DNA from 4 places in the Aquitalea sp. ASV15 genome. Region 4 is predicted to be linked to each of the others. Evidence: predicted binding sites of a transcription regulator. Region 4 holds the regulator's gene; each other region holds the start of a gene.
The links. The regulator sigma-54, encoded in region 4, starts transcription at its own class of promoters, with help from an activator protein. The targets are predictions, from matches to a motif close to CTGGCACGCTTCATGCTT.
Positions count from the first base shown of each region.

Region 1: the regulator sigma-54 is predicted to act here: its motif matches at 2,423-2,440, upstream of glnA (type I glutamate--ammonia ligase).
Region 2: the regulator sigma-54 is predicted to act here: its motif matches at 5,150-5,167, upstream of JHD64_RS18075 (circularly permuted type 2 ATP-grasp protein).
Region 3: the regulator sigma-54 is predicted to act here: its motif matches at 4,862-4,879, upstream of glnK (P-II family nitrogen regulator).

Region 1 is NZ_JAELTZ010000071.1:2,811-9,978, forward strand. It holds gene JHD64_RS19310 (hypothetical protein) at 1-529, opposite strand, end outside; gene glnA (type I glutamate--ammonia ligase) at 936-2,354, opposite strand; gene JHD64_RS19320 (rhodanese-like domain-containing protein) at 2,621-3,073, shown strand; gene aroE (shikimate dehydrogenase) at 3,201-4,022, shown strand; gene mtgA (monofunctional biosynthetic peptidoglycan transglycosylase) at 4,027-4,710, shown strand; gene mgtE (magnesium transporter) at 4,986-6,332, shown strand; gene prmC (peptide chain release factor N(5)-glutamine methyltransferase) at 6,345-7,160, shown strand.
Region 2 is NZ_JAELTZ010000056.1:798-7,965, reverse strand. It holds gene JHD64_RS18105 (MBL fold metallo-hydrolase) at 1-389, shown strand, start outside; gene JHD64_RS18100 (hypothetical protein) at 402-1,874, shown strand; gene JHD64_RS18095 (hypothetical protein) at 1,886-3,301, shown strand; gene JHD64_RS18090 (ATP/GTP-binding protein) at 3,320-3,862, shown strand; gene JHD64_RS18085 (hypothetical protein) at 3,865-4,497, shown strand; gene JHD64_RS18080 (roadblock/LC7 domain-containing protein) at 4,547-4,909, shown strand; gene JHD64_RS18075 (circularly permuted type 2 ATP-grasp protein) at 5,221-6,648, shown strand; gene JHD64_RS18070 (alpha-E domain-containing protein) at 6,642-7,168, shown strand, end outside.
Region 3 is NZ_JAELTZ010000019.1:32,054-39,221, forward strand. It holds gene JHD64_RS10510 (lipid A biosynthesis lauroyl acyltransferase) at 1-837, opposite strand, end outside; gene JHD64_RS10515 (lysophospholipid acyltransferase family protein) at 834-1,727, opposite strand; gene metK (methionine adenosyltransferase) at 1,805-2,974, shown strand; gene JHD64_RS10525 (ammonium transporter) at 3,134-4,444, opposite strand; gene glnK (P-II family nitrogen regulator) at 4,469-4,807, opposite strand; gene JHD64_RS10535 (accessory factor UbiK family protein) at 5,079-5,366, shown strand; gene JHD64_RS10540 (YifB family Mg chelatase-like AAA ATPase) at 5,373-6,872, shown strand; gene JHD64_RS10545 (SPOR domain-containing protein) at 6,946-7,168, shown strand, end outside.
Region 4 is NZ_JAELTZ010000002.1:111,598-118,765, forward strand. It holds gene JHD64_RS01370 (monovalent cation:proton antiporter family protein) at 1-303, opposite strand, end outside; gene JHD64_RS01375 (KpsF/GutQ family sugar-phosphate isomerase) at 516-1,496, shown strand; gene JHD64_RS01380 (HAD family hydrolase) at 1,525-2,049, shown strand; gene lptC (LPS export ABC transporter periplasmic protein LptC) at 2,046-2,606, shown strand; gene lptA (lipopolysaccharide transport periplasmic protein LptA) at 2,596-3,153, shown strand; gene lptB (LPS export ABC transporter ATP-binding protein) at 3,150-3,881, shown strand; gene JHD64_RS01400 (RNA polymerase factor sigma-54) at 3,885-5,309, shown strand; gene hpf (ribosome hibernation-promoting factor, HPF/YfiA family) at 5,379-5,702, shown strand; gene ptsN (PTS IIA-like nitrogen regulatory protein PtsN) at 5,824-6,288, shown strand; gene hprK (HPr(Ser) kinase/phosphatase) at 6,281-7,168, shown strand, end outside.

The DNA.
Region 1 (7,168 bases), on a different contig from region 4:
CACCTGATGCCTTGCCATTCAGTGCCAGGTTTGTGCTGTCAAGTGCAGCGGCCGCTCCCAAACCGATCAGGCTGTAAGTCGCAGCGGCATGGCTAAAGGTAAGATCGCGGGCGACAGCAATGCCTGCTGCCAGTGTTGTCATCGGATACTGAATGGCATTACCTGCATTGCTATTGTGTTTGATCACTTGGGTTTCGATATTCAGCCGCAAGCTACCGGGACGAACGGCTACGGGAATGCCTTTTTCAACGAGCCGGGTGATGAGTAGATTGCGAAAGCCTTTGTCGAAGGCGGAATCCGTGGCAGGTACCACGTAGATGGCCTGATCGGAGCTGATTCGGTTTTGTGTTTTCTCTGCAATACGCGTTGCTACGTCGGCAGCCAAGACATCCCAGTGATGTGCGGCTCTTGCTTTTTGCTGACTGGATACGGGGTAGTTATCCGCACGCGGCACATCAAGCGTTGCGGTTGTGCAAGCTGTCAGCGTGGCAATGATAGCGATTCCGCTCAGAATTCTTGGGTTTTTCACAAGCGCACACCTTTTGGTATGAAAATTTATTTATAAATATTTTATACCAATCAATATTCATTTGCGAAATAAAATACAAATGTCATTTTGCTTTTTGAAATCAAGCTGTTAAGGTGGCTTTGTGCCGAGCAAGCAACCCTTGGTTCTTGTCTTGTGACCACTGCACATAGGCATGGAATTAAGTGTTGAAAGGGAGTGCAGTATGGCAGTGTGTGCTTGGGGGAATGGCTCTTGCTACGGCCAAGCGCCTGCGTATGGAGAGGCGCATTATTAAAACTCAAGCTGACCAGGCCGCAGCGTGCTCAGGCTATGCAGACCGTTTCGAATTGATATGAAAAAACCCGCAGTGCCATGTGCCATGCGGGTTTTGCCACAGCCACCGGAAGGTTCCGGTGGCGGTTTGCCATTACAGCGAGTAGTACATCGCGAATTCGACCGGGTGGGTCGTCATGCGGGTCAGGTTCACTTCCTGCATCTTCAGTTCGATGTAGGCGTCGATCCATTCGTTGGAGAACACACCGCCACGGGTCAGGAAGTCGCGGTCTGCGTCCAGGGCGGCCAGGGCTTCGTCCAGGCTGGCGCACACGGTCGGGATCAGCTTGTCTTCTTCCGGCGGCAGGTCGTACAGGTTCTTGTCAGCCGCATCGCCCGGGTGGATCTTGTTCTGGATACCATCCAGACCAGCCATCAGCAGTGCGGAGAAGCACAGGTACGGGTTAGCCAGCGGATCCGGGAAGCGGGCTTCGATACGACGGCCCTTCGGATTGGCCACGTGCGGGATACGGATGGAAGCGGAACGGTTCTTGGCGGAGTAGGCCAGTTTTACCGGAGCTTCGTAATGCGGTACCAGACGCTTGTAGGAGTTGGTGCCCGGGTTGGTGATGGCGTTCAGAGCCTTGGCGTGCTTGATGATACCGCCGATGTAGTACAGGGCGGTTTCGGACAGGCCAGCATAGCCGTCACCAGCGAACAGGTTCTTGCCGTCTTTCCAGATGGACTGGTGTACGTGCATGCCGGAACCGTTGTCGCCAACGATGGGCTTTGGCATGAAGGTGGCGGTCTTGCCGTAGCTGTGTGCCACGTTCTGTACCACGTACTTCAGGATCTGGGTCCAGTCGGCACGCTGGGTCAGGGTGCTGAACTTGGTACCGATTTCCATCTGGCCTGCGGTGGCCACTTCGTGGTGGTGTACTTCAACCGGCACGCCCAGTTCTTCCAGCAGCAGTACCATGGCGGAACGCAGGTCTTGTGCGGAGTCAACCGGCGGAACCGGGAAGTAACCACCCTTCACGCCCGGACGGTGACCGGTGTTGCCACCTTCGAATTCTTCAGCGGAGGCCCAGGCAGCTTCTTCGGACTTGATCTTCACGAAGCAGCCGGACATGTCGGTGCCCCAGGTGATGCTGTCGAAGACGAAGAATTCCGGTTCCGGGCCGAAGTAGGCGGTGTCGCCCATGCCGGATGCCTTCAGGTAGGCTTCAGCACGCTTGGCGATGGAGCGCGGATCGCGGTCGTAACCCTTGCCGTCGGCCGGGTCGATCACGTCACACGACATGAATACGGTGGGTTCGTCGAAGAAGGGGTCAATCTTGGCGGTAGCCGGGTCGGCCATCAGCAGCATGTCGGAGGCTTGGATGCCTTTCCAGCCAGCGATGGAGGAGCCGTCGAAAGCGTGGCCGCGTTCGAACCATTCGTCAGCATCTTCCAGCAGAACGTGTGCCGGGATGGTAACGTGTTGTTCTTTGCCACGGGTATCAGTAAAGCGCAGGTCTACGAACTTGACGTCGTTTTCTTGAATCAGCTTGACTACGTCTGCAACCGCCATGAATGTTCTCCTAAAGGCAACGTGCATCGAAAGCAATATTGCTTGATAAAGATGGTACGCCTCACTGGAAGCATGAAGCGTGCCAGGCTACGAACACTAATGTAATCATTGTGTCACAGGGCTTGGTGCACGGCTAGTTGTTATCAATGCACCAAATCAATGCAATGCACCGTGCAGTTGCACCATGTTTGTGCATTGCGCGGGTGAGTGGTGATTCAGACCCTGCCAGCATCGTGGCATGGCCCTATTACAAAGAAAGGAAAGCAATGGACCAGAGCGATTTGATCCTGCAAACGGCCGCCGAGCGTGCGGCAGCCCAGCAACTGCCTTATCAGGGCGCGCTTACCCCGCCCGAGGCACACTATCTGGCCCAGCATCTGCCGGGGGCCGTGCTGGTGGATGTGCGCAGTGCGGCGGAATGGCAGTTTGTCGGCGTGGTGCCCGGTGCCTTGCGCATTGAGCTGCGCAGCTTCCCCGGCATGCAAGTCAATGCGCAGTTTGTCGAGCAGCTGCAAGCCGCCGTCGACAAGCAGGCTGTCCTGTTACTGATGTGCCGCAGCGGTGTGCGCTCGCACGAGGCGGCCACGCAAGCCCGCGCCGCCGGTTATACCCGGGTTTACAACGTGCTGGAGGGGTTCGAGGGGGACAAGGATGAGCACGAGCATCGTGGCCAGCTGACTGGCTGGAAGGCACATGGCCTGCCCTGGGTGCAGGGCTGAGCCAGCGCTGAATTGTTGGGACAGGGGTATTGACCGGTTGATGTTTATGACGTTACACGGCAAAGTGCTACCTCAGCAGATGAACCGCACGACGCGGAAGCACCACAGGAATCCAAGAAAGCTGATCATGATCAACCGTTACGCCGTCATCGGTAACCCCGTTTCCCATAGCCAGTCGCCGTTTATCCACAGCGAATTCGCCAGCGCCACCGGTGAATCCATCCAGTACGAAAAGCTGTTTGCCGAGCTGGGCAAGTTCGACGAAGTGGTCGGTGAATTTGTCCGGGCCGGTGGTCTGGGCCTGAATGTCACCCTGCCGTTCAAGGGCGATGCCTACCGCATGGCGCAGGAAGTCACCGAGCGTGCCCGCGCCGCAGAGGCGGTGAACACCCTGACTTTCCGCGATGGCAAAGTCTATGGCGACAATACCGATGGCGTGGGCCTGGTGCGCGACATCGTGGAAAACCTGGATTTCCCGATGGAAGGCAAGAGCATCCTGATCCTGGGTGCCGGCGGTGCCGTGCGTGGCGTGCTGGAACCCATCCTGGAGCAGAAGCCGGCCAAGGTGACCATTGCCAACCGCACGCTGATCAAGGCGGAAGCCATTGCCCACCACTTTGCCCCCTGGGGCGAGGTGGTCGCCAGTGGTTACGAGGCGCTGGAAGGCAAAACCTTCGACATCATCATCAATGGCACCTCCACCAGCCTGCATAACGAAATCCCGCCGCTGCCGGCCAATATTTTCACCGCACGCACCCTGGCATACGACATGGTGTACAGCAAGGGTCTCACCCCTTTCCTGAAGCGTGCCCAGAGCGAAAACGCCGGCATGCTGGCCGATGGCCTGGGCATGCTGGTGGAACAGGCGGCCGAGTCCTTTCATATCTGGCGCGGTGTGCAGCCGGATACCCGCAAGGTCACCAATATGCTGAGGGAAGTGCTGGCCTGATCCGATGCGTCTCTTCCTGAAAATCATGGCGGTCCTGGTGGCCGCCATTGTGTTGTACAACCTGTGGATTCTGGGGCATGTGGTGTACTGGCGAGACCACAATCCCGAAGCCAGTGCCTTCATGAACGAACAGCTGGCCAAGCTGCAGGAGGATGACCCCAATGCCGAATTGCGGCAGAAGTGGGTGGGCTATGGCCAGATTTCACCCAATCTCAAGCGCGCGCTGATCGCGGCGGAAGATGCCAAATTTGCCGACCACGAAGGTTTCGACTGGGATGGCATCGAGGCGGCTTTCGAGAAAAACCTGAAGCAGGGCCATATTGTGGCCGGTGGCTCCACCATCAGTCAGCAATTGGCGAAGAACCTGTTCCTGTCCAGCAAGAAAACGCCCTGGCGCAAGCTGGAAGAGGCCGCTATTACCGTGATGCTGGAAAAGGTGCTGGATAAGCGTCGTATCTTCGAGATCTACCTCAATGTGATCGAGTGGGGTAATGGGGTGTTCGGTGCCGAGGCCGCGGCCCGTTATTACTTCCACACCAGTGCCGCGCGGCTGTCCGCCGGTCAGGCCGCCAAATTGGCCGCCATGGTGCCCAATCCGCGCTATTACGACGAGCATCGCAATGCGCCTGGCCTGATGAAGAAAACCCGCATCATCCAGCGGCGCATGCAGTACGCCGACCTGCCTTAAGCCACCGTACAGCAGCTGCCCCCGGCTGGAAGGCCAGGGGTGGCTCATGTTACAATTCCACTTCTGTTTATCCGTTCTGCCCTGCTGTAAAGGCAGGGTATTGCACATGGACTTACCCAGTTATCCCATAGCCGCTGGCTTTCCCCTGTTTTGTCGTTGATTCCCGCCGTCCCGACCGTGTAGCCCAGTCTCCGTCGCCGCGGCGGAAGGAGTTGTGCTTGACGGTTATCGAAAAAAAACAAACTGCCGAACGATTAAGTGAAAGCCTGGCCGAGGTGCAAAGGCTGATCGGCTTGCATCAGACCCATGACGCACTGGCGCAGGCTGATTCCGATGCGCTGTCAGCCTTGCAGCAACGGCTGCAAAGCCTGCATCCGGCGGACATCGCCTATATTCTGGAAGCCCTGCCGCTGCAAGAGCGCCTGCTGGTATGGCAGCGTGTCAAGATTCAGCAGGATGGCGATATCCTGCTGGAAGTTTCCGATGCGGTACGGGAAACGCTGATCGACTCCATGGCCCCGGACGAACTGGTCGCCGCCGTGCGCCAGCTGGATACCGACGAGCTGGCCGAACTGGCCGGCGACCTGCCGCGACAGGTGGTCTACGAAGTGATGGGCGAACTGGACGAGGCCGAGCGTGAGCAGCTGCAATCCGCACTGTCCTATCCGGAGGGCTCGGTCGGTGCGCTGATGGACTTCGAACTGGTGAAAATCCGTGCCGATGTCAGTTGCGAAGTGGTGTTGCGCTATTTGCGGCGTTTTGACGAGCTGCCACATCAGACCGACAAGATTTTCGTGCTGGACGCCGCAGAGGCGCTGTGTGGCGTACTGCCCTTGCGCAGCCTGCTGGTGGCAGATCCGGAGCGGATGGTGTCCGAGGTGATGGCGACCGAAGTCGTGTCCTTTCAGCCGGAGGATGAAGCGCGCGATGCCGCGCTGGCTTTCGAGCGTTACGACCTGGTTTCGGCGCCGGTGGTCGACGAGCGTGGCGCGCTGATCGGCCGGCTGACGGTGGATGAAATGGTCGACGTCATGCGTGAGGAGTCGGACAGCGAAGTACTGAATCTGGCCGGCCTGAAGGAAGAAGAAGACCTGTTCGCCCCGGTGGTCGATTCGGTAAAGAACCGCTGGGCCTGGCTGGCCATCAATCTGTGTACTGCTTTTGTCGCCTCGCGCGTGATCGGTGCATTCGAGCAGTCCATCAACCAGCTGGTGGCGCTGGCCGCACTGATGCCGATTGTGGCCGGTATTGGCGGCAACTCCGGCAACCAGACCATCACCATGATTGTGCGCGCCCTGGCCATGGGGCAGATGCAGGTCGGTCAGGCCTGGCGGCTGTGGCGCAAGGAGCTGGGGGTCAGCATCATCAATGGACTGGTCTGGGGTGGGGCCATCGGCCTGATCGCCTGGGCGCTGTACGGACGGCTGTCGCTGGGATTGGTCATGCTGGCGGCCATGACACTCAACCTGATGCTGGCGGCCACCATGGGTGTGCTGATTCCTTCGCTGATGCAAAAAATGGGGCGAGACCCGGCGCTGGGTTCCAGCGTGCTGATCACCGCCTGCACCGATTCCGGTGGCTTTTTCATTTTCCTTGGCCTGGCCACCCTTTTCCTGCTTTGATGATGAATCATGCTGACACTTGAACAGGCACTGCGCTGCCATTCCCTGCCACGTCTTGAAGCACGCATGCTATTGCAGCATGTCCGACCTGGTTTGACTCATGCCCGCATGATTGCGGACCCGGACCTGCCGCTCACGGAAGACGAAGCCGAGTGTTTCAAGCAGTTGGCGCAGCGTCGCCTGCAAGGCGAGCCCATGGCCTATTTGCTGGGTGAGCGCGAGTTTTATGGCCGCTGCTTCCGTGTCAGCCCGGCGGTACTGATTCCACGCCCGGAAACCGAACATCTGGTCGAGGCTGCCTTGGCCAGGCTGGGGCCGGCACCGGCGCAGGTAGTTGACCTGGGCTGCGGCAGCGGTGCCATTGCCGTCACCCTGGCACTGGAAGCACCGGCATGGCAGGTGCAGGCCGTTGATTTGTCGCCGGCTGCACTTGAGGTCGCCCGTGGCAATGCGGAACAGCTGGGCGCCGTGGTGCATTTTCATCAGGGGAGCTGGTATCAGCCACTGGGGGGGCAGGAGGGTTTTGACCTGATTGTTTCCAATCCGCCTTATATCGAACAGCATGATCACCATCTGGCCGAGGGCGATGTGCGCTTTGAGCCACGCATGGCGCTGACCGACGAAGATGACGGTCTGAGCTGCCTGCGCGAGATCATTGCCGGTGCCCCGGCACGTCTGAAGACGGGAGGCTGGCTGATGCTGGAGCATGGCTTTGATCAGGGCGATGCAGTGCGCCAATTGCTGCTGGCTGCCGGCTTGCAGCAGGTGGCGACGCTGCCTGACCTGGCCGGCCTGGACCGCGTCAGCATGGGGCAGCTGGCGGGCTGATGGGCAGA
Region 2 (7,168 bases), on a different contig from region 4:
TGGGTGCATCCACCCTCAAGGTGGTACCGGCACACTATCTGCATACCGTGGGCTTTTTCCAGGTATACGACCCGATCAGCAAGATCCTGTTTTCCGGCGACATCGGCGCCTCGCTGATGGACGGCCATGAGGCCGGCAAGCCGGTCAGCGACTTCGATGCCCACCTGGTGGACAGCCACATGCTGGGCTTTCACAAGCGCTACATGACCAATAACAAGGCCTGCCGGCTGTGGGTGCAGATGGTGCGCCAGCTGGATGTGGAATGGATCGTGCCGCAGCATGGCGGCTCGTTCAAAGGCAAGGACATGGTCAAACGCTTCCTCGACTGGTTTGAAACCCTGGAGTGTGGCACGGACCTGATCACCGCCGCCGACTTCACCCTGGACTGAGCGGCGGCGCGCATGGACCGTTACGCCCCCCTGCTTGATCAGCTGAGCGCCTCGCCCGAGGCGCTGGCCGCCGTGGCCGTGTTGCTGCTGCTCATCGGCATGATGCTGCGCACCCTGCTGCGTCGCCAGCCCGGCAGCAGCGTGCCGCGCCAGCCGGTGCTGCTGCCCGAAGCCGTCATCCGCCAGCCGCCACGCCCGGCCAGCCCGCCGCAGCCTGCCGCCACGGCCCCTGCCGAAGCGGAAGACAGCGAAGACCAGACACTGTCCTACGAGGTGGACGATCTGGATACGCTGGCAGAAATCGAGGTCTTTCTCGAGTTCGGCTATCTGGAACAGGCCGCCCTCGCCCTGCGCACCTATGTCGATGGCCCGTCAAGCAATGCACCGGCCCATATCCGCCGCCTGGCCGAACTCTATCTGCAACTGCACTGGATAGACGACTACAGCGACATGCTGGAGCGCCTGCATGAACGCAGCCTGTTGGATCGCCAGCAACTGAGCGAGGCGGTATTCGCCGGCCTGCAGCAAGACCCGCAAAACCTGGCGCTGCGCGTACTGGCCGAAAGCCGGCTGGGGCTGGGCATCGAGGAGGTCAACCGGCAACTGGGTGATCCGCTGCCGGCCACCAGCAATGAAGCGCTGCTGCTGCGCACCGTGATGCAAGCCCCCGGCCAGCCGGCCATCAGCGCCGAGGAAGCCGTGCAGCAGGCCAGCCAGCTGCCACGGGTCCCGCTGCTGGAAGGCGAGGCCGAACTGGCCCCGCTAAGCCAGCGCGAAATCACGCTGCTGACCAGCTTGCTGCCGGCAGAACGCCAGGCACGCATCCTGCTGGCCTGCCACCAGCCAGCCGCTGCCCTGCCCGCCCTGCAGCAGCTGGCCAACGCACCGGACGCCGCCCTGTCGCGGCTGATCGACACCCTGCGCGCCTGCTATATGACACGCAATCTGCCACTGTACTGCCGCTACCTGTGGCAGTTTCATGTCAGCGTGGGCAATTTCGGCCATCAGCTGAAGCAGCAGCTGCTACAGCTGGGCTGCCAGCTGGGGCAGCACCCGCTGCTGCTGGCACTGGAAGCACAGCCCGACCGGCTGGCACTGGAAGAACTGGGCCGCCGCTTTGCCTACATCCCGCCAGCCAGCCCCCCGCCACAGTGGCAAACGCTGGTGACGGCGAATCACGCGCCATCCAGCAGCACCCCGCTGGACAATGCCCTGAGCGAAGCCGAGCAGTTCATCGAATTCGGCCAGATCGACATGGCCATCCAGACCCTGGAACTGGCCATTCTCGCCAGCCCGGCCGAGGCCCAGCTGTATCCGCCGCTATTGAAACTGTACGAACACCTGGGCGACCTGGCCCGCTTCACCTGGCTGGCCCGGCAGATACGCGACCGGCTGGCGACACCGCCGGAGGAGATCACCGGCATGCTCGGCCGCTTTGTCCAGACCATGCAACAACGCCTCAACCAGCACCGGCTTGCGGCCTGAGAAACCGGATCATGATGCTCAGCAACGCACCCCAACAACAGCTCATCACCGTCATGCCGGTGGGCATGGACCCGCGCAAGCTGTCGGTGTTCCGCATGGCCTTCCGCATGCACCACTCGCACCAGCTGTACCAGTTGCTGGACGAAGCCCCCGGCCATGTGCCGGACCTGGCCATTGTCGATGTCGACAGCGTGGACGGCTGGAATGCCTGGCATGACTTCCGTGCCAGCCACCCCGATCTGCCGGCCCTGATCGTCACCACCACCCCGCCGCAGGCCGGCGAAGCGCCGGCCGCGGTACTGCGCAAGCCGGTGCGCATCGAAACCCTGTTCCCGCAAATGCGCGAACTGCTGGCCAATGAGCGCGCCCCCGCCATCCGGCTCGGCACGACCATGCCGCAGCCGTCCGCCACCGTCACCATGCCAGCCACCGTGACGCTGCCGGCCAGTGCGGCCAGTGCTGCCGGCGACCACAGCGCAGCTGCCGCCTATGTGGCCAGCGTGGCGCCAACGCTGGACCAGGTGATTACCCAGTCACAACAGGCGCACCGTGCCGCCACGGCCGCCCAGCAACACCAGCAAGACCCGGCCCCGTCCGATCTGCCACAGCTGATGGACCTGCCGGAACCCGTCGCGGAAGCCGTGCCTGGCGCCCCCGCCGCCGCGGCCACGGTGGTACGCAGCATGCTGCCCGCCGCACAAGGCGCAGCGGCCAGCGCCGGAGGCAGGATCAGCGTCGAACGCTTCGACCCCAGCGCCGGCCTGTTCGGCCTGGTGGCGCGCCTGCTGCGCCAGCGCACGGCCGCCGTGGTCCGGGTGCGCGAAGTGCCGGTACTGGTCTTGCTGCCGGCACAGGACAAGGCGCTGCTGCTGCAGCCGCTGGAAACCCTGCAGCCGCTGTGCAGCGTCCCCAGCCACGAAGTGGACCAGCAGCCCTATGGCAATAGCCCGGTCAGCGCCGTGCAGCAGGAAATCCGGCCGCAAACCCTGGCCTGGCAGCTGGCCATCTGGACCTGCCGCGGCCGGCTGATGCGCGGCATCGCCGCCGACACTCCGCTGCGGCTGCGTTACTGGCCCAACCTGACCCGGCTGCCGCCCATTCCGGAGGCCATGCGCATCACCGCTTTTCTGACCCGTACCCCAGTCAACCTGAAGCTGATCACCCGCCTGCTCAAAGTGCCGCCGGCAGATCTGTTCAATTATCTGGCAGCAGCCTACGGCATCGGCATTCTCGACCTGCCCAGCCGCAGCCCGCAGCTGTCGGTCATTTCCTCCGAACCGGTACGTCCCGCCAGCAAAGCAGAAACCGTGGCAGCCCCCGGTCGGCCGCAAGACAGCAGCCCCGCCCCGGCCAGCAGCCCGGCCAAACCGGTGCAGGGCGGCGGCAGATTGCTGTCGCGCCTGCTGAAAAAGGTCATTGGCCTGTAACCAGGAATACGGAACCCCATGCGCGCTTACGATAACAAGATCATCTTCGCCGGCCCGGTTGGCGCCGGCAAAACCACGGCCATCGGCGCCATCAGCGATATCGCGCCGGTGACCACCGATGCCCGCGCCTCCGACATGACGCTGAACCGCAAGGACACCACCACGGTGGCACTGGACTACGGTGTGCTGATGCTGGACGAGGCCACCAAGGTGCATTTGTACGGCACGCCGGGACAGGAACGCTTCGACTTCATGTGGGACATCCTCAGCCAGGGCGGCATCGGCCTGATCCTGCTGCTGGACAATACCCGCAGCAATCCGGTAAAGGATTTGCAGTTTTTCCTCAATGCCTTTCGCGACATGCTCAAGGCGGCACCGCTGGTGATCGGCGTCACCAAGACCGATCTGCGCGCCACCCCCAGCATTGAAACCTATGCCGCGCTGCTGGAAAAATTCGACATGCGCCCACCCATTTTCGAAATCGATGCCCGCTCGCGCGAGGACGTGAAAAAGCTGGTACTGGCCTTGCTGTTCTCCATCGACCCCGGGCTGGAAAGCTGATCATGTCCGACCACCTTTCGCTCAAGGACACGCTCTACCCCATCGCCAGCCCCGCCGGTGCCTACTATGCCGTGTCCAGCCCGGAGCAGGACGCCGCGCGCGTACTGCTGACACAGATCCTGCGGCTGGGCCACTCCGTACCGCTGACCGAGGCCCTGCTGGAAGAATGGAGCGGCAACGACCTGGGCAAGGGACTGGAAACACTGTACCGGCTGCAGCGGCTGGAGTTCGTGCACGGCACCGAACAGCCGCGCCCGCCACTGGCCATCAATCTGGAAAGCCAGCTGCCCACGCTGCTGGCGGCGCTGTCCGGCAACGGCCGCGCCCTGCTGGCCGACGACAACGGCCTGTATTACGCCACTGCCGGCTTTCACCACGAATCGGCCGAGGAAATCGCCGCGCTGGCCGGCGACATCATTTCGCTGAGCCGCCGCCACGCCCTGCTGCTGAAAAACAATCTCAATATCAGCAACCTGGCCTGGGCCATCAGCAATCCGGCCGGCCACAGCGAGCTGGCGTTTTACCCGCTGCATGTCGGGCAGCAATCCTTCGTGCTGGTGATCGGTGGCACCCCTCGCCTGCAAGACGAACATTTCGTGACGCTGATCGAGCTACTCAGTCGTCGTTACGCTTGAACAAGAAGCAGCCCGCCGCGCGGGCCAAGAATACCCACTGGAGAAAACCATGCGTGAACAGATGCTCAAGTCCATCCTGAGTGACCTCAACGGCGCATCAGCCGATATCGAAGCGTCGGCCATCATTTCATCCGACGGCCTGACCATGGCCGCCCTGCTGCCGCAGGATGTGGACGAAGACCGGGTGGGCGCCATGGCTGCCGCCATGCTGTCACTGGGTGAACGCACCGCCAAGGAACTGGCCCGCGGCGAACTGGAACAGGTGATGGTAAAGGGTGACAACGGCTACATCCTGATGAGCTATGCCGGCCGCGATGCCGTGCTCACGGTGATTGCCCGCCGCGAAGCCAAGCTGGGGCTGATTTTCCTCGATGCCAAGCGCGCCGCGCGCAATATTGCCGAAATCCTCTAGCCCCCGGCCGCCAAGCCAGCCGGACAGTGACGTGCATGGGCGCCACTGTCCGGATCTGCACCATTCTCACTCCTGTACACGCACCACGCCGGCCCCCTGGCGTCAAAACGGTGCAGCCTGCCATACCCAGGCTTTCAATTACGCCTGCCGTAAGCAATAACTAATCAATCACACCATGCGCAGGCGCCACGGCACCCCCTGATTTCAACCATCTGGCGCAACAGCGGCAGGCCACGCTGACAGGCACGCTTATTGCGTAGTGTTCAGTACAAGCCACCAAGGGGGAATGCGCGATGCACCAGATCACACCGCTGGACCACACCCACTACGACGAGATGCTGGCTGCCGGACAGCAAGTCCGACCGTCCTACCAGCATTTTGCCAGCTGGCTGAACCAGGCTACGCCAGACTGGCTGCGCAACAAGCAGGCCGAGGCCGACACCCTGTTCCGCCGCGTCGGCATCACCTTTGCCGTCTACGGCGACGAAAGCGGGGCCGAACGGCTGATTCCTTTCGATACCATTCCCCGCATCATTTCCGCGGGCGAATGGAAAACCCTGGAAGCCGGCTGCATCCAGCGTGTCACCGCGCTCAACCGCTTCCTGCACGACATCTACCACGAGCAGGACATCCTCAAGGCCGGCATCATTCCGGCAGAGCAGATCCTCACCAATGCCGGCTACCAGCTGGCCATGCAGGGCATAGACCTGCCACGCCAGGTGTACGCCCATATCGCCGGAGTGGACATCATCCGTCACAGCGATGGCGGCTTTTACGTGCTGGAAGACAATCTGCGCACCCCGTCCGGCGTCAGCTACATGCTGGAAAACCGCAAGATGATGATGCGGCTGTTCCCCGAGCTGTTTGCCAGCCACGACATCACCCCGGTCGAGCATTACCCCAATATGTTGCTGGACACCCTGCGCGCCGTGGCACCGGCCGAGGTGGACAACCCCACCGTGGTGGTGCTCACCCCCGGCCAGTACAACAGCGCCTATTTCGAGCACGCCTTCCTCGCCAGCCAGATGGGGGTGGAACTGGTGGAGGGGCAGGACCTGTTCGTGAAAAACGGCCATGTCTACATGCGCACCACCTCCGGCCCGCAGCGGGTGGATGTGATCTACCGCCGGCTGGACGATGCCTATCTCGACCCGCTGGCCTTCAATGCCGGCTCCATGCTGGGCGTGCCGGGGCTGATGTCGGTATACCGCGAAGGCCGCGTCACGGTATGCAATGCCGTGGGCACCGGCGTGGCGGACGACAAGTCCATCTACCCCTATGTGCCGGACATGATCCGCTTTTATCTGGGCGAGGAACCCATCCTGCACAATGTGCCCACCTGGCAGCTGCGCAAGCCGGAGGATCTGGCCTATGTGCTGGAACATCTGCCCGAACTGGTGGTGAAGGAAGTGCACGGTGCCGGCGGCTACGGCATGCTGGTCGGCCCGGCCGCCACCCAGGCCGAAATCGACGCCTATCGCCTGCGCATTCTGGAAGACCCGGCCAATTTCATCGCCCAGCCCACCTTGTCCTTGTCCACCTGCCCCACTTTTGTCGAGGCCGGCATTGCACCGCGCCATATCGACCTGCGCCCCTTCGTGCTGTCCGGCAAGAAAGTGCAGCTGGTGGCTGGCGGCCTCACCCGCGTGGCCCTGCGCGAAGGTTCGCTGGTGGTCAATTCGTCGCAGGGCGGCGGCACCAAAGACACCTGGATTCTCAAGGAGGACATCACATGCTGAGCCGAATGGCAGGGTGCCTGTACTGGATGGCACGCAATATGGAACGCGCCGAAAACACCGCGCGCTTGCTGGATGTCAGCCTGCAGATGTCTTTGCTGCATGCTTCGTCGCAGGACGACCTGTTGGTGCCGCTGGATGTCACCGGCAGCACCGCCGACTTTCTGCAGCGCCACCACACCCCCACCCCGCAAGCGGTGTTGCACTATCTGGCGCTGGATGGCGACAACCCCGGCAGCATCTACAACTGCATGCGCAACGCCCGTGAAAACGCCCATGTGGTAAGGGTGAAGATCACCTCGGAAATGTGGGAACAGGTCAACGGCACCTGGCTGGAAATGCGCGAGTGGCAACGGCGCGGGCTGGATACCCGCAGCGCCTCCACCTTTCTGGAATGGGTACGCGAGCGCTCGCACCTGTTTCGCGGTGCCGGTTACGGCACCATGCTGCGCAACGACACCTTCCATTTTTCCCGGCTGGGAACCTTTCTGGAGCGTGCCGACAACACCGCGCGCATCCTCAA
Region 3 (7,168 bases), on a different contig from region 4:
GGTCTTGAAGCGCTTGTGCAGCCAGAAATACTGGCTGGGTATTTCGCGGATGCGTTCCTCCAGAAAGGCATTCATGCGGCGGGTATCGGCCACGACATCCTCCGTCGGGTAATTCTCCCATGCCGGATAGAATTCCAGCTCGAAGCGATTACCCACGCGGCGAGCAATCAGCGGCACCACGCGCGCCTTGGCCAGCTTGCTGATGCGCGACAAGCCGGTAATCGTCGCGGCATCCTTCTCGAAGAATTTCACGAAGACCGAATCGCGCGCTCCGAAGTCCTGATCGGGCAGGTAGAGAAAGGGCGTGTGCTCCTTGCGCATGGCCTTGATGATGGAGCGCAAGCCTTCGTTGCGCGGCACGATATAGCAATTGTCATAGCGCTGGCGGCCAGCATAGATCTGGGCGTCCAGGGTGTCGTTTTTCTGCTGTGAATACACACTGACCAGCGGTAAAACCTGATTGAGCGCAAACACGCACATTTCAAAGCCGACAAAGTGCGGATAGAACAGGATGACATCCTCGCCCTTGGCGCGCAGCTCTTCCACGATATGCAGATTCTTGATGGTCACCAGCTTGCGGATGCGCTCGGCCGAGCTCCACCAGGCCACGCCATATTCCAGTGCCAGGCGGATCATGAAGCCGAAATTGGCCTTGATCAGCTTTACCCGCTCGGCCTCCGTCATCTGCGGGAAGCATAGCCGCAGATTGGTCAGCCCGACCTTGCGGCGATCTGCAGCCAAGTGATAAGCGACCAGGCCAATGGCATCCGCCAGCAGACCAATGGCCCACATGGGCAGCAGGCGAATCAGCCATAACAGGGCAAAAGCAATCTTCATGGGTTTCCTTGCAGATGGTCCGGCGGCGTAACGCCGGCCGGACATTTGTAACGGTTATAGCTCCACAGATACTGGCTGGGGAAGCGGCGGATCAGGTTTTCCACCGTGTGGTTGAGCAAGGCACAGTCTGCCTCCTTGTCCCCGCTGAAAGGCTGCGGCATGGCTTCGATATGCACGACAAAGCCCTTGCCACCAGGCAGGCGCTCGCCGACAAAGAACAACACCTCAACGCCGCTCACCTGCGCCAGACGCGGCACCAGGCTCATGGTGTAGGCTGGTTTGCCAAAAAAGGGCGCCCACACCCCCTCGCCATTGCCGGGAACCTGATCGGGCAGGATGATGGTGGCTTCACCCGATTTCAGGGCTTTCATCAGAATCCGCACACCGGCACCGGTGGCCGGCGCCGTCTTGCCTTTGCCACGTGCCCGGCCAGCCTGCATCACCGGCTCCAGCCAGCTCAGCTTGGGAGGACGGTACATGGCGGTCAACGGAAAGGGCAGGCGCGAGCTGATATAACGCCCGGCGATGTCATAGCTGCCCAGGTGCGGCGTGACAAAAACAATGCCGTGCCCAGCCTGCAAGGCAAGTTCAACATGCTCCCAGCCATGGCATGCCTTGACCAGCGCGGCGATGTCTGCCGGCTCGCGGCACCAGGCAATGGACAATTCCAATGCACCTTTGCCGGTTTCTCGTGCGGATTGTTTGACTAGTCCTTGTAAAACCTGATAATTTTCACAGATTTTACTCGACGCCAGATTATCTCTCATCCTTTGCGCATAGCGGGGGGAGGCGAGATAAGTTAGCCGCCCCAGTATGGCGCCGAGACTTTGCAGCCACGACAGCGGCAAACGCGCCAGCAAGGACAACATGAGTTGGACCAGCTTGGACATGGTTTCGTCAGTGGTGATCGTAAAGCGGCCTATTTTATCATCACACTGTTTTGCTTTATTCGGGAATCAACAAACAAATGAGCGAATATCTGTTTACGTCGGAGTCGGTATCGGAAGGCCATCCGGACAAAGTCGCCGACCAAATCTCTGATGCCATCCTCGATGCCATCCTGCGCGAAGACAAATACGCTCGCGTTGCTGCCGAAACACTGGTCAATACCGGTCTGGTCGTCCTGGCTGGCGAGATCACCACCTCGGCCAATATCGACTACATCAAGGTCGCACGCGAAACCATCAAGCGCATTGGCTACGACAACTCCGAGCTGGGCTTCGACTACCACGGCTGCGCCGTCATGGCCTGCTATGACAAGCAATCGCAAGACATCGCCCAGGGCGTCAACGAAGGTGAGGGCCTGGACCTTAACCAGGGTGCTGGCGACCAGGGCCTGATGTTCGGCTACGCCTGCGACGAAACCCCGACGCTGATGCCTTTCCCCATCTATTACGCACACCGTCTGGTACAGCGCCAGGCCGAGCTGCGCAAGGATGGCCGCCTGCCGTGGCTGCGTCCGGATGCCAAGAGCCAGATCACCTGCGTCTACGACGGTGAAACCGGTCTGCCCAAGCGCATCGACACCGTGGTGCTGTCCACCCAGCACAGCCCGGAAATCGATCACAAGACGCTGACCGAAGCCGTCATCGAAGACATCATCAAACCGGTACTGCCGCCGGAAATGCTGACTGCCGAAACCAAGTACCTGGTCAACCCGACCGGCCGTTTTGTCATTGGCGGCCCGATGGGCGACTGCGGCCTGACCGGCCGCAAGATCATCGTCGACACCTACGGCGGTGCAGCCCCGCACGGTGGTGGCGCCTTCTCCGGCAAGGATCCGTCCAAGGTCGACCGTTCGGCAGCCTATGCCGGCCGTTACGTGGCCAAGAACATCGTTGCCGCCGGCCTGGCACGTCAGTGCCAGATCCAGGTCTCCTACGCCATTGGCGTGGCCGAGCCGACCTCGATTGCGGTGGATACCTTTGGCACCAACAAGATCCCGAACGAGAAGATCGTGGAACTGGTGAAGAAGCACTTCGACCTGCGCCCGAAAGGCATCATCCAGATGCTGGACCTGCTGCGCCCGATCTACGGCAAGACCGCTGCTTACGGCCACTTTGGTCGTGAAGAGCCGGAATTCACCTGGGAACGCACTGACAAGGTCGAGGCCCTGCGCGCAGACGCGGGTCTGTAAACACCAGCCACCGCAGGCAAGACAACAGCACCGGATGAGAATCCGGTGCTTTTTTTTTGCACTGAAACAGGACATGGCCCGCATGACAGACAAAAAAAGAGGGCGCCGAAGCGCCCCTAAGTCCCTTACCACAACAAGTAGATTGGTAGCAGTTAGCTGTTATTCCACACGCTCGCCGTGCAGAACCACGTCCAGGCCTTCACGTTCTTCGTCTTCGGCCACACGCAGACCTACCACCAGATCAATCACTTTGAGCAGGATGAAGGTGATGATGGCGCAGTACACCACGGTTACGCCCACACCCAGGGCCTGAGTCGCCAGGCTGCCTTCGGAACCGCCAATGCTCTTGACTGCGAATACACCGGTCAGCAGGGCACCCACGATACCGCCCACGCCGTGTACACCAAAGGCATCCAGCGAGTCGTCATAGCCCATCATGTGTTTCAGACCGGTAGCACCCCAGAAGCAGACCACACCGGCTACTGCACCGATGATCAGCGCACCTTTCACATCCACGAAACCAGCAGCCGGCGTGATGGCCACCAGACCCGCAACCGCACCGGAGGCAATGCCCAGCACCGACGGCTTTTTCTTGTGAATCCATTCAGCAAAGGTCCAGGCCAGCGCCGCGATACCGGTGGCAACCTGCGTCGTCATCATGGCCATGCCGGCACGACCATCAGCAGCACCAGCAGAGCCGGCATTGAAGCCGAACCAGCCTACCCACAGCATGGACGCGCCAATCAGGGTCAGGATCAGGTTGTGCGGCGGCATGGCTTCCTTGCCAAAACCCACACGCTTGCCCATGACCAGGGCGCAGATCAGGCCTGCGATACCGGCATTGATATGCACGACGGTGCCACCGGCGAAGTCCAGCACGCCCTTGTCAGCCATCCAGCCGCCCGGACCCCACACCCAGTGGGCAACCGGCACATACACCAGCAGCGACCACAGTGCGGTAAAGATCAGCAGGGCGGAAAATTTCATCCGCTCGGCAAAGGCGCCAGTGATCAGCGCCGGAGTAATGATGGCGAAAGTCATCTGGAACATCATGAACACCGATTCCGGGATGGTGCCGGCGGAAGGATGCACTGCAACCTTCTTGGTATCAGCCAGATAGTCCATGCCACTGAGCAGGAAACGGCTCAGATCGCCCAGATAGGGGCTGCCTACGGTAAACGACAGGCTGTAGCCGATAACCGCCCACAGCACGGTGACCAGAGCGGTGATGGCAAAGCTCTGCATCAGCGTGGCCAGCACGTTTTTCTTGCGGACCATGCCACCGTAGAACAGTGCCAGACCCGGAATGGTCATGAACAGCACCAGCGCGGTGGAAGTCAGCATCCACGCCGTATCGCCGGAATTGATGACCTTGAAATCGGCCATGGCCGGGCCGGCCGGCGCATCTGCCAGGACCGGAAGGGCCAGCGCCAGCAGGCTGGTACCCAATGCAGCAAGTTTCTTATTCATTTCATTTCCCCTGTTGAGCGTGGCTTAAACCGCGTCGATACCGGTTTCCCCGGTCCGGATCCGCACGATTTGTTCAAGGTCGAAGACAAAAATCTTGCCATCGCCGATTTTGCCGGTGCGCGCCGATTTCTCGATCGCTTCCACCACCTGGTCTAGCAGGCTGTCATCGATGGCGATTTCCAGTTTTACCTTCGGCAGAAAGTCCACTACGTATTCGGCGCCGCGGTACAGCTCGGTGTGGCCTTTCTGACGACCAAAGCCTTTTACTTCCGTGACGGTAATGCCTTGTACGCCGATGGCGGATAGTGCTTCACGTACTTCATCAAGCTTGAACGGCTTGATCACGGCGGTGACCAGTTTCATGTTCACTCCTTTGTAATGGACCCAGATGTGTATTTGCCTTGCTGATTCAGCTCATTGCACAAACCGTGCCAGCTCGCGATCTGACTGTTTTCCAAGAAATTTCTTTGCAACAACTGGCATTTGCCAAAGGAAACTCGGCATTGGCACCATGGCAGAGCATTTATCATCAATAGACTGCACCGCTTTGGTGCGCCAGGGCAAAACTGCAGGGCGGGAGGGATTTTGCTAAACTCAACTCAGATCATCGAACCATTGTCCAAGGAGAGCTGAAATGTTGAGTCAGAAATTGTTTGAGGAAATCAGCGCCAAGATCAGCGATACCATTGCGGCCAGCCCGGCCAAGGATATCGAAAAGAACATCAAGGCCATGATGGCATCGACTTTTTCCCGTATGGATCTGGTGACCCGGGAAGAGTTTGATGTGCAGCAAGAAGTCTTGGTCCGCACCCGCGAGAAGCTGACTGCGCTGGAAGCGCGGCTGGCCCGGCTGGAAAACCAGCTTTTCCCAGAAGAAGCCCAAGCTCAGACCGAAGCGCAGGCCGAACTGGGTCACTCCTGATCGACGATGGCGCTTGCCGTTGTCGCAAGCCGCGCCCTGGCGGGGCTGCAGGCACCGGAAGTCGCGGTTGAAGTACACCTCGCCAACGGACTGCCGCAGTTCACCATCGTTGGGCTGCCGGATACCGAGGTCAAGGAGAGCCGTGACCGCGTGCGGGCGGCCATCATCAATTCCGGTTTTGAGTTTCCCGCTCGCCGCATTACCGTCAATCTGGCACCGGCCGACCTGCCCAAGGACTCCGGCCGTTTCGATCTCCCCATTGCCATTGGCATCCTGGCTGCGGCTGGCCAGCTGCAGTGCCCGCAGCTGGCCGACTATGAGTTTGCCGGCGAGCTTGCACTCAGCGGACAGTTAAGAGCCATCCGGGGGGCATTGGCCATGGCCTGTCAGACCACTCAGGCAGGCCGGATGTTTTTCTTGCCGCATGACAGTGCGCGGGAAGCTGCACTGGTGATGTCGGGCAAGGTCTACGCAGCCGACACCCTGTTGCAGGTCTGTGCCCATCTCAATGGCGTGCAGCCTTGTGAGTCGGTCCTGGTCAACCAGAACAGTAACACTCCCGTTTATCCAGATCTGGCTGATGTAAAGGGCCAGCTGGCCGCGCGCCATGCCCTGGAAGTCGCTGCCGCCGGCGGACATAGCCTGTTGCTGGTGGGGCCGCCCGGAACCGGCAAGTCCATGCTGGCGTCTCGTCTGCCAGGTATCCTGCCTGCTATGGATGAGCAACAGGCGCTGGAAACGGCAGCAATACAATCTCTGGGGTCGCAGGGCTTCCATACGGCGCAGTGGCGGCAACGACCTTATCGTGCCCCGCACCATACCGCCTCGGCTGTCGCCCTGGTGGGCGGTGGTTCCGATCCCCGTCCGGGCGAGATCAGTCTGGCACATCACGGCGTACTGTTTCTGGACGAGTTGCCCGAGTTTGAACGAAAAGTGCTGGAAGTATTGCGTGAACCTTTGGAGTCACAGGTGATCCATATTTCCCGTGCGGCGCGGCAAGCGAGCTTTCCGGCAGATTTTCAGCTGATCGCGGCCATGAATCCCTGCCCCTGTGGCTATCTGGGACAGCCATCCGGTCGCTGCCACTGCACTCCGGAGCAGATTGCCCGCTATGTCGGCAAATTGTCGGGTCCCTTGCTGGATCGCATCGACATGCATGTGCAGGTGGCCAATCTCAGCGCGACGGAGCTGACCAGTGACCAGCCGGCCGAGGCCAGCGCCAGCATTCGTCAGCGGGTGCAGCAGGCAAGAGACCGCCAGTTGCACCGACAAGGTTGTTGCAATGCCCGCCTGACTGGGGCTGAGCTGGAGCGTCATCTGCATGCCAGCACCGAGGTTCTTGGCCTGCTGGCGCAGGCGCTGGATCGCCTTGGCTTGTCCGCCAGAAGCTATCATCGGATACTGCGCATTGCCCGCACCGTGGCCGATATGGAGGGCAGTGTGCGGCTGGGGCGACAGCATATGCTGCAGGCCATCCAATTGCGACGCAGCGGATTGACCTTATAATGCCGTGAAATATATTTTCACCGGGTTTTAATAGATAATGAGCGGATTGACTGCATGGAAATGGTAGTAGTACATGGCTAATCGTGATGTGAAGAATTCCTCGCGTTCATCGTCCTCCGGACGAGCGCGCACCAGCAGCAAAAGCGGCGGCGGTGGCATGGTGGCAGGTATTGTCATCGGCCTGATAGTCGGTGTTGCCGTCGCCGTTGGCCTGGCGATGTATTTGAATCGTTCCGCCACTCCCTTTTCCAATCTGGAAAAACTGGATCACAAGAATACGTCCGCTGCCGCGTCGG
Region 4 (7,168 bases):
CAGCGCAATCAGCAGCATGGTCGCCAGCACCTGGGCCAGCCCCAGGCCAAACACCAGATGCCGCATGGCACGCAGCTTGGGCAGGGAAAACTCCAGCCCGATGGAAAACATCATGAAGACAATGCCGATCTCACCAAGAAACTGGGTTTCCTCGCCATCCGGAATCAGGCTGGTCACGCCGGGGCCGGCCAGAAAGCCCACCACCAGATAACCCAGCATCGGCGGCACCCGCAGGCTGCGACACAGGGTAACGGACAGGACGGCGGCCAGCAGAACCAGCACAATGGGAGCAAGCGAATGCATTGGTGCGACAATCTCCTGTAAAACCGGGCAAGAAAAAGGACATGATGCGGACAAGGCCAGCCGGACTGAACGCCAGACCACGCCCGACCCGCGCAAAAACAGCCATGACCAGGGCTGAAACGCTAGCGCGCAATGATTGTTAATCAGCCGACAAGCAAAAGATGCACCAGCTTGTGACTCCGCCGATTATAACCTTTGATATACTTTCCCCCATGGAAAAAGCTCAAGCAAGGTCGCCACTCGACCTGGCACGCGAAGTGCTGCAAACCGAGGCCGACGCAATCCTGGCCCTGTCCCGTCGCCTGAATGGTGATTTTCTGCGTGCGGTCGAGGCCATTCTGGCCTGTACCGGCCGCATTGTTGTCACCGGCATGGGCAAGTCCGGCCACGTCGGCCGCAAGATCGCCGCCACCCTGGCCAGCACCGGCAGCCCGGCCTTCTTCGTCCATCCGGCCGAAGCCGCCCACGGCGACCTGGGCATGATTACCGCACAGGATGTGGTCATCGCCCTGTCCAACTCCGGAGAGTCCGGCGAAGTGGTGGCCCTGCTGCCCGCACTCAAGCGCAAGGGCCTGGTGCTGATCGCCATGACCGGCAATCCGGCCTCCTCGCTGGGACGGGAAGCCGACATCCTGCTGGACACCCAGGTAGAAAAGGAAGCCTGCCCGCTGGGCCTGGCCCCCACCACCAGCACCACGGTACAGATGGCACTGGGCGATGCACTGGCGGTTACCCTGCTGGACGCACGCCAGTTCGGCCCGGAAGACTTCGCCCTGTCCCATCCAGGTGGCAGCCTGGGTCGCCGCCTGCTGGTACACGTCAAGGACCTGATGCACAGCGGTGAAGAACTGCCCCGCGTCGCCCCCGGCACCGCCCTGAAAGACGCCCTGCTGGAAATGTCGCACAAGCGGCTGGGCATGGTGGCCATCGCCGGCACAGACAATGTCATCTGCGGCATCTATACCGATGGTGACCTGCGCCGCACGCTGGAGCATTCCGGCAATATCTACGACCTGAACATCGACCAGGTGATGAGCCCCGCCCCGCAAACCATCCTGTACAGCAAGCTGGCCACCGAGGCGGTGCACCTGATGGAGCAGCGGCGCATCACCAGCCTGCTGGTGGTGGATGCCGACGGCAAACTGGCCGGCGCCATCCACATGCACGACCTGCTCAAGGCCGGCGTGGTCTAGCCCCGCTAGCACGCCAACAAGGAAAGCCATGCAAGCCATCACCGAACAAGCCCGCAAGATCAAGCTGCTGATCATGGATGTGGACGGCGTCCTCACCGACGGCCGCATCTACTACAACGCCCAGGGCGAAGAAAGCAAATCCTTCTACGTGCAGGACGGCCTGGGCCTCAAGCTGCTGCAGTCCACCGGAGTGCGGCTGGCCATCATCTCCGGCCGCGCCGATCGTTGCGTGGAACATCGCGCCCGGGCCCTGGGCATCGACTTCTATTTTGGCGGCATCCACAACAAGCAGGAAGCACTGGCCCAGCTGCTGGAACAGGCTGGCGTCACCGCGGAGCAATGCGCCTTTATCGGCGACGACCTGATCGACCTGCCGGTGCTGCGCCGCGTCGGCCTGGCGGTGGCCGTACCGGCCGCTCCCACCCTGGTGCGCCAGCACGCCCATTACGTCACCGGCTTTCCCGGCGGCCAGGGCGCCGTGCGTGAACTGGCCGAACTCATCATGCAGGCCCAGGGCAATTTCGATGCCATCGTGGCCAGGTATCTGGCATGATCCGCTCGCACCGGCTGTTTCCCATCCTGCTGCTGCTCATCACCGGGCTGCTCACCGTCTGGCTGGATACGGTATCGCGCTGGGAACCCAGCAAGCGCGAGCTGGACCCCAACAAGCCGGAAGTCGTGGTCGAAGGCGTCGTGGCCACCCGCTACGATCCCAAGGGCATGCTGCAGGAAAAAATGACTGCCAGCCGCATGTGGCAATATCCCGACCGCACCGAGTCCTATTTCGAAACGCCCGACCTGCAAAGCTACAAAAACGGTGCGCTGGCCTACCACGCCATTGGCGACAGCGGGCGCTACAACAGCAAGACCAGACAAGCGCTGTTTGACAAGAAGGTCACGCTGATCCAGCCAGCCAGCGCCACGCAGCCGGAAACCCGCGTGGTCAGCAGCAATATGCGTATCGACACCGTGCGACACATCGCACAATCCGCCACGCTGACCCACTTCTATCACGGCAAGTCGAGCGGCAGCGCCGTCGGCTTCATCTATGAACAGCAGACCGGCCAACTGCAGCTGCTGTCCAATGCAAAGGTCACTTATGAAAAATAAATGCCGCAGCTACGCCCGCCTGGCCTTGCTGGCGCTGTCCCTGTGCGCCGGCCATAGCGCACACGCCGAAAAGGCCGACCGCGACAAACCCATTGAAATCAGCGCCGATCGCGGCAACCTCGACCAGCTCAAGGGCGTGACCGTCTGGCAGGGCAATGTCATCATCGTGCAGGGCACACTGAAACTGAACGCCGACCGGGCCACGGTCACCCAGGACAAGCAAGGCAACCAGACCATGCAGGCCACCGGGCGCCAGGTGATGTTCCGCCAGAAGATGGATGGAAAAAACGACTGGATTGAAGGCCAGGCCAACCAGCTCGACTACAACACCGTCACCCACGTCGCCGTGCTGACCGGCAATGCCCGCGTCAAACGCGGCAGCGACCTGGTCATCGGCAACGTGATCACCTACAACACCGAAACCGAGCTGTATGAAGTCAGCAGCGGCGCCAGCAGCAATGGTGGCCGCGTCACCGCCATCATTCAGCCCAAGCCCAGGGACACCACCGCCCCTGCTGCCAAGAAACCCGACGGAAACGCACCATGAGCGGCCCCAGCATTCTGAAAGTCGAGCGGCTTAAAAAGCGCTTCAAGAAACGTACCGTCGTCAAGGATGTCGCCCTGCAGATCCAGAGTGGCGAAGTGGTTGGCCTGCTCGGCCCCAATGGTGCCGGCAAAACCACCAGCTTTTACATGATTGTCGGGCTGATCGGCGCCGATGAAGGCGAAATCTCCCTGGATGGCAACAGCATCACCCACCTGCCCATCCACCAGCGTGCCCGCCTCGGCCTCGGTTACCTGCCACAGGAAGCCTCGATTTTCCGCAAGATGACGGTGGAAGAAAACATCACCGCCGTGCTGGAAATCGCCGGCTACAAGGGTGACAAGCTGGAAAAGGAACTCAGCCTGCTGCTGGACGACCTCAATATCGCCCACCTGCGCGAAAGCAATGCCCTGTCGCTGTCCGGCGGTGAGCGTCGCCGGGTGGAAATCGCCCGCGTACTGGCCACCCGCCCGCGCTTCATCCTGCTGGACGAACCTTTTGCCGGCGTCGATCCGATTGCCGTGATCGACATCCAGAAAATCATCACCTTCCTGCAACAACGCGGCATCGGCGTGCTGATCACCGATCACAATGTGCGCGAAACCCTGCGCATCTGTGACCGCGCCTACATCATCAGCGACGGCTCGGTACTGGCCTCCGGCGAGCCGGAAGAACTGGTCAACAACGAGAAAGTGCGCCAGGTCTACCTGGGCGAGCACTTCCACCTGTAAGCCATGAAACAGTCACTACAGCTCAGGGTCTCGCAACAACTCACGCTCACCCCGCAACTGCAACAGTCGATCAAACTGCTGCAGCTGTCCACCCTCGACCTGCAAACCGAAGTCGAGCGCTTCCTGCTGGACAACCCCATGCTGGAGCGTGGCGATGACACGCCAACGCAAGAAGGCAGCAGCAGCGACACGCCAGCGGCCGCAGAAGACAGCACCCCCACCTCCGACAGCACGGACAGCGACAGCAGCCCGCGGGATGACAGCAGCGGGGAACTCACCGACTGGGGCAGCGGCAGCCGCCGCAACGACGGCGACGACGAGTTCGACCCCATGCTCAACGTCCCCTGCCCGGTCAGCCTGCGCGAGCACCTGCTGGCCCAGCTGGGCGAGCTGACCCTGCCCACCCGCGATCAGGCCATCGTGCAATTGCTGATCGAAGAACTGGACGACAATGGTTTTCTCAGTGTCGACCTGGAAGAGCTGGCCAGCCATCTGCCGCTGGAGCTGGAGCTGGAAGCCGACGAACTGATGGTCGGCCTGCGCCTGTTGCAGCAATTCGACCCTGCCGGCATCGCCGCCCGTTCACTGGCCGAATCACTCTGCCTGCAACTGGACCGTTTGCCACAGCAGGAAAACGGCCATGCTCTCGCCCGCAAGATCGTGGCAGAACACCTGAACTTGCTGGGCAATCGCGACTATACCCGGCTCAAGCGCATACTCGGCGTCGACGACGACGCCATCCGCCAGGCCCAGCAACTGATCGCAAGGCTGACCCCCCATCCGGCCGCCGGTTTCGGTGGCGAAGACGTGCACTATGTCATCCCCGATGTCACCGTGCGCAAGCGCCGCGGCCGCTGGGTGGCCGAACTCAATAACGGGGCCGTGCCACGGCTGCGGGTCAACCAGCTGTATGCCCAGATGCTGTCGGAAAACCGCGCCGGCGCAGGCGAGCTTTCCGGCCGCCTGCAAGAAGCAAAATGGCTGGTAAAGAACATCCAGCAACGATTTGACACTATCCTGAAAGTGTCGGAAGCTATAGTCGAAAGGCAGCAAGCGTTCTTTGAACACGGAGAAGTGGCCATGCGTCCGCTCATCCTGCGCGATATCGCAGACGAGCTGGGGCTGCATGAATCAACCGTTTCCCGGGTGACCACCCAGAAATACCTGCTCTGCCCGCGCGGCTTGTTCGAGCTGAAATATTTCTTCGGCAGTTCCCTGGAAACCGATAGTGGCGGCGAATGCTCGGCCACTGCCATCAAGGCCCATATCCGCCGCATGATAGACGGCGAAAACCCGGCCAAGCCACTTTCCGACAGCGCCATCGCCGACGAACTGGGTAAACAGGGCATGCAGGTTGCAAGACGTACCGTTGCGAAGTATCGTGAAGCTATGCAGATTCCACCGGTCAACCTGCGCAAGGCACTGTAGGGCGCCTTGAAGAATATCCGCTCGCCCGGCCGACCCGACCGGGCAGTCAACACAAGAAGGAGTTAGGGTATGAACCTCAAAGTAACCGGTCTCCACCTCGAAGTAACCCCGGCCCTCCGTGAATTCCTGGAAAGCAAGCTGGAACGTGTCACCCGCCATGTCGATCATGTCATCGACGTTACCGTCACCCTGTCGGTGGACAAGCTGGTGCAGAAGGCGGAAGTCAACGTTCACCTCTCCGGCAAGGACATCCACGTGGAAGCCACCGACTCCGACATGTACGCTGCCATCGACTTGCTGATGGACAAGCTGGATCGACAGGTACTCAAGCACAAGGAAAAGCAGAGCGAACACCGCGTGACTCCGCAGGTTCAGCCGGAAGCCACCCTGTAATCACCTGACCGACGATGCGGGAACCCAGCGGGTTCCCGTTTTTATTTGCAGCGAGCCTTTTTCATTTTGATGAAGGCAACGTAGAATTGGCCAGTTTTTGTAGCCGCGTGCACACACTCCTATGAGCCTGATCGGCAAAATCCTGACACAGGATCACATCCTCCCGGACCTGGATGTCGCCAGCAAGAAGCGCGTCTTCGAGCAGGTGGGCCTCCTTATCGAAAACACCCACGGCATTGCGCGCAGTGAAATTTTCGACTGCCTGTTTGCCCGGGAAAAGCTTGGCTCCACCGGACTGGGCCAGGGAGTCGCCATTCCGCATGGCCGTGCCCGTGGCCTGAAGGAAGCGGTCGGCGTCTTCATCCGGCTGAAGGCCCCCATCCCCTTCGATGCACCGGATGGCAAGCCGGTGCAAAGCCTGTTTGTACTGCTGGTACCCGAACAGGCAACCGATCTGCACCTGCAGGTGCTGTCGGAACTGGCCCAGCTTTTCTCCAGCAAACAGCTGCGAGAACAATTGCTGACTGCCCCCCACCGCGCCGAGCTTTACCAGTTGCTCACTGCATGGAATACCAATAATGCCTAGCATCACCGTGCGCCGGCTGTATCAGGACAATCAGCAAAAGCTCAACCTGACCTGGGTGGCTGGCACCGGCGGTGCCGACAGCCCAATCGGCAATGACGAGCAACGCCCCACGCTGGCACTGGTCGGTCACCTCAACTTCATCCACCCCAACCGTGTGCAGGTGCTGGGTCTGGCCGAAGTCGACTACCTGAACCGGCTGGAACAATCCGCCGCCAAGACCGCGCTGGACCAGCTATTCCACAAGACCATGTCGGTGGTGATGGTGGCCAATGGCCAGCAGGTGCCCAAACTGCTGCGCGACTACTGCCACACCCATAACGTGCCACTGATGAGCACGCCGCTGGAAAGCCCCTACCTGATGGATGTGCTGCGCATCTATCTGGCACGCGCGCTGGCAGTGTCGACGGTGCTGCACGGCGTTTTCCTGGATGTGCTGGAAATCGGCGTGCTGATCATGGGCGACTCGGCCATGGGCAAGAGCGAACTGGCACTGGAACTGATTTCACGCGGCCATGGCATGGTGGCCGATGATGCGGTCGAGCTCTACCGCATCGGCCCGGAAACGCTGGAAGGCCGTTGCCCGCCGCTGCTGCGCGACTTTCTGGAAGTGCGTGGCCTGGGCATTCTGAATATCCGCACCATTTTCGGTGAAACCGCCGTCCGGCCGAAAAAGGTGCTCAAACTGATCATCCACCTGGTGAAAGCCAACGACCAGGCCATGCAGGCACTGGACCGGCTGAACATCCAGTCCGAAACCCAGGACATCCTGGGGGTGACCGTGCGCAAGGTGGTGCTGCCGGTGGCGGCAGGCCGCAACCTGGCGGTACTGGTGGAAGCGGCCGTGCGCAATTACATCCTGCAACTGCGCGGCATCGACAGC